DNA from 2 places in the Candidatus Manganitrophus noduliformans genome. Region 1 is predicted to be linked to the other one. Evidence: riboswitches for the same ligand, from Rfam matches in the RefSeq annotation. Region 1 holds a riboswitch; the other holds the start of a gene.
What was found. Region 1 has a riboswitch for cyclic di-GMP ahead of MNODULE_RS15530 (fibronectin type III domain-containing protein). Riboswitches for the same ligand answer to the same signal wherever they lie in the genome.
Positions count from the first base shown of each region.

Region 2: another riboswitch for cyclic di-GMP. It lies ahead of MNODULE_RS11635 (fibronectin type III domain-containing protein); the one in region 1 lies ahead of MNODULE_RS15530 (fibronectin type III domain-containing protein).

Region 1 is NZ_VTOW01000003.1:206,554-208,954, reverse strand. It holds gene prsK (XrtA/PEP-CTERM system histidine kinase PrsK) at 1-598, opposite strand, end outside; cyclic di-GMP riboswitch class I at 926-1,020, shown strand; gene MNODULE_RS15530 (fibronectin type III domain-containing protein) at 1,118-2,401, shown strand, end outside.
Region 2 is NZ_VTOW01000002.1:495,956-498,356, reverse strand. It holds gene MNODULE_RS11640 (NifU family protein) at 1-360, opposite strand, end outside; cyclic di-GMP riboswitch class I at 759-851, shown strand; cyclic di-GMP riboswitch class I at 934-1,018, shown strand; gene MNODULE_RS11635 (fibronectin type III domain-containing protein) at 1,067-2,401, shown strand, end outside.

The sequences.
Region 1 (2,401 bases):
TCAATGAAAAGAGAAGGGTATGACTGGCGGTATAAATTTGAACGGCAAACAGCCCCCCGATCCCGAGGAGCATAAATTTGACTTGCCACCGCTTATTCCCCGTGGAAGCCCGGAGGGTTCCCTCCAGATTCATCAGTATCACCACGGAAGCCAAAAGATAGAAAAGGTAAAAGGTATAACCGGACCATCCAAGACGGAGAACGGGAGATCCCCCTTCTTCCGGAAAAGCGGACACCAAGAGAGACTCCCTAAAGAAGAGTGTCATCGAAAAAGGGAGGGTCAGCGACAGGAGGATAAACCACTTCCATTTCGCCACCAGCTCCTTGTAATTCGAACGACCGAAACTGAGGCTGAACAAAAACCAGCTTCCGGGAAGCATACTGGCCGCTGTCAGCCCCCAGGCCCCCCAATCGACCCTTTCCGAGGGAAGGGGGGTTCCCATCGCCATTCCGACGAAAAGCTCTTTAAGGGCCAGGGCGATCATCCCGAAAGAAAATACCCGGTGGACAAAGGACCGCTTGTCTTCAAGGAAGATGAACAGCGCCAATCCTGCGCAAAGAAGGGCATTCAAGAATGGGATAAAGGAAGGAAATGTCATATTGACCTGTTTTTATGGAAATCAGAGTATTTTAGTAGAAACTCTGGCGCGGCACAATCCCCTCGATCGGGGGGGGGGCCCTGGGTAATCGGCTTCACATCGGAGAGACAAAAAGAGGTTTTCAGCCGTAAAATGCCGTTTTCCCGATCGAACACGATCATACGCCCCTTGAGAACTCCTTCCATAATCATTGGATAGAATCTAGCCTCAAGAGACGGCCTTTGAAAACTCCTTCCATAATCGTTGGATAGAATCCATTCTTTTCTCCATTCGTGTTTCACAGGCATGTCGCTTGCGTATACCGATACGCAACATACGACAGCAACTCGTGAAAAAGGGCAAACTATCCGAGAGGGTAGGACGCAAAGCCAAGAGACCGATGAGTAGGGGATCCACTTCCCACGGTTCGTCTGGTTGCCATGACGATGCCGGCGCATCTTTAGGCACAAGCCCATTCCGAGGAATGGGCTTTTTTATTACACAGACCAAACACTTTTTATTGATGCATGGAGGAACAGCATGCAGACCTCATTGATCAAGCGAAGCGCTCTGATGATCATCGGTATGATCCTTCTCCTGAATTGGAAAACCCCCGCGATGGCTGCGGACGCCTTCCTCTCCTGGGACGCCAACACGGAAAACGATCTCGGGGGATATAAAGTTTACTATGGAACCTCCTCCGGCAGCTACGGCGCCCCCGTGGACGTCGGCAATCAAACGTCTTTCACTGTAAACGGTTTAAGCAGCAGTCAGACCTATTATTTTGCCGTCAGCGCATACAACACCTCGGGGGCGGAAAGCGGCTACTCCAATGAAGTCAGCAAGAGCTTCGGCGACACCACCGCGCCGACCCTCTCCGCCATTGCGGCCGGCAGCATCACCAGCGCCGGAGCAACCATCAGCTGGAGCACCAACGAAGCGGCCACCTCCCAGGTGGAGTACGGCGTCACGACCTCATACGGTTCCTCCTCCGCGCTCAATTCGACCCTCGTCACCGGCCATAGCCGCGTGTTAAGCGGCTTGAACCCTTCAACGACTTACCATTATCGGGTCATCAGCAGAGACGCCGCCGGGAACACCGGCACCTCCGGGGACCGCACCTTCACCACCTCCGCCGCGCCCGACACCACCGCGCCGGCGATTTCCGGAATCGGCGCCTCGAATATCACCACCACCGCGGCCACGATCAGCTGGACGACCAATGAGAGTTCCGACACCCAGATTCAATATGGGACAACCACTTCGTACGGAAGCTCCACGACGCTCAATACCACGCTCACTACAAATCATAGCCAACAGGTGACCGGGCTTCTCCCCGCCACGCTTTATCATTATCGCGTCCGCAGCCGGGACGGCGCCGGAAATCTGGCCACCTCGGGAGATCGAACGTTCACCACCGCCGCGCCCCCCGACACCACCGCGCCGACCCTTTCCAATATTGCCGCCAGCAACATCGCATCGACCTCCGCAGTAATCACCTGGAGCACCAATGAAACGGCGACCTCCCAAGTCGAATACGGAACGACGACATCGTACGGCTCTTCCTCCGCATTGGGCGCCACGCCGGTCACCAGTCACAGCCGGACCCTCTCCGGCCTGAGCCCCGCCACCACCTACAACTACCGGGTCATCAGCCAAGATGGGGCCGGAAACATCTCGGTCTCCGGAAATAGAACCTTCACCACCTCCGCCACCCCCGATACAACGGCGCCGGTTCTCTCCGGTATCGCCGCGGGGAACGTTGCTTCCACCTCGGTTGTCATTTCCTGGAGCACCAATGAAGCGGCCACCGCCCAAGTGGAA
Region 2 (2,401 bases), on a different contig from region 1:
TTTCGCCTGGGGGCTCTCCAAGTTGGGGGGTGTCGCCGGCGTCGCCGGTTTCGATTCGATGACCTTGGGATTATCGACCTTAAAGCCGGTCTGCTGGAGGCCGGTGATGAAGTCGATCTTCACATCTTCGAGAAGGTTCGCATGGCGCGACTCCATGAATAACTTAATTCCATCGACTTCGACCACCGTGTCGTTCAACTCTTTCTTCCCCTGCTCGACGAAGGCAAGGGCATACTCGGGGCTCGGCGACATCGACTTGACCACCAGCCGGAGTCCCTCGATCTTTTTCCCATGATTGGTTTCTTGATCTTGCTTCAGGACGGCGATTCTCTTCCTTGCAATCTCGGTTATCTGGATCATTTTTGGATCGATCTCCTTCTTGGCGTTCCTAAGAAGCCTCAATTGATTATTAGGCCGATCATACCATAGTTCGGACCCCTTTTACACCCCCAAAATGCGTCTACGAAACAGGCGATCAGAGCGCGCCCGGGCGCGCTCGCCTACTTCAAGATCGAAGAAAAATGAATGGCCGCTACGGAAAAGCGCGTGGAAGGAAATAAGAGAAGTTGTGCTTCGTTTCGGCGAACGCGCATGATTCGGAGAGAGCACAATGTCAACCCGCTGAAATTCCGAGATAACATTTCTTGTGATCTGGAATACACACTTCCTCACGTAAGGTCACTGTCCGATTGACAGTGAATAAGTCGGATGATATAAACTGCGACATCATAACAAGGCAATTGAAATATTCGTTCATCCTTTGCTCAGAGCAAACTCTCCGAAAGGAGAGGGCGCAGAGCAACGGGGCTAAAGAAGAGACGCTCCTCTTCCATGCCCGCCGAGCCGCCAAGGGAATCCCGTTGGCGGCTTTTTTATTTGCGATTGCGTGTGATCGCGGGGATGATCGAATGAGCGGTCCTGTTTCAATCTGACCTTTGCTCAGAGCAAACCCATCGAAAGGTGGGGACGCAGAGCAACGGGGCTAAAGCCGAAAGGCCATGTCCGCCGAGCCGCCAAAGGATTTTCTATTTGGCGGCTTTTTTATTTGGAAAAAAGGAGGTCCATCGTGAGTGACGCTAAGAAGGTTGGCCTGATCTTTGGTGTCTTCATTTTTTCTTTTCTCTTTTTTAGCATGACCGTTTTTGCCGGGGATGCCACGCTGACCTGGAGCGCGAACGCCGAGTCGGATCTGGCCGGATATCGCGTCTATTTCGGGACCGCCTCACGGACGTATGGACCTTCGATCAATGTCGGCAAGACGACATCGTATACCCTGACCGGTCTTGCGAACCAAACCTATTTTTTTGCTGTGACGGCCTATGATACCGCAGGAAATGAAAGCAGCTTCTCTGCCGAAGTGACGAAGACGCTCACGACGCCCGATACATTGGCCCCGGTGATCTCCAGCATCAACGCGGGGAGCGTCACCGGCAACAGCGCGGTGATTACATGGGGAACCAACGAGCCGACCGATACACAGATACAGTATGGGACCACCACGGCTTATGGCTCTTCCACCGCGCGGGTGGCAACCCTGGTGACGGTTCATAGCCAAACCTTGACCGGTCTGCAGCCTCAAACGCTCTATCACTACCGTGTGTTGAGCCGGGATGCCGCAGGAAACCTCGCAACCTCGTTGGACAATACTTTCACTACCGCCGCGCCCCTTCCTCCGCCCACATCCACGCCGACGACGGTGAGATTGAGTCCGGCGGCCGACACGTTCATCAATATCAACACGTCGGTGTACAATACGTCGACGACGTTAAACACCTACACCTTTCCTGCAAACCAGACAGCCAATGCGGTGTTGATGAAATTTGCATTAAGCAGTCTTCCGGCCGGGGTGGTGATTCAGAGCGCGACGCTGAATCTCTCTCTGGTGGAGAGTGATGCGACCGCAGATGCCACCTACAGTGTTGCCGTGCACAAGCTGATCAATCGGAATCCCGATCTGACCCTGGCCACCGGTATGACGTATGACGGGACCAACGCGTGGACGGCGAATAGCTGCTGCCGCAATAATTATCCGTTGGCGCAGGCGGACATCTCGGCGGCCTATGACACGGAGTTGATCAACAAGACGCTGGGGAACAAGGTGTGGGACATCACCGCGATGGTGCGGGAGTGGATGAGCAGTCCTTCGAGCAACTTCGGGCTGCTGGTGAACTCCGATGCCAGCAAAGGGGCCGATCGCTACCGCTTCTTCGCCAGCATGGAGCACCCGACCGCCACTCTTCGGCCGTATTTGAGCATCACTTATTCAGCATCCACTGCGGATACGTCGGCGCCGACGGCGCCGACGGGCCTGACGGCGACGGCCGCTTCCTCCAGTCAGATCAACCTTTCTTGGAATGCGTCCACCGATAACGTCGGTGTAACCGGTTATCGAATCTATCGC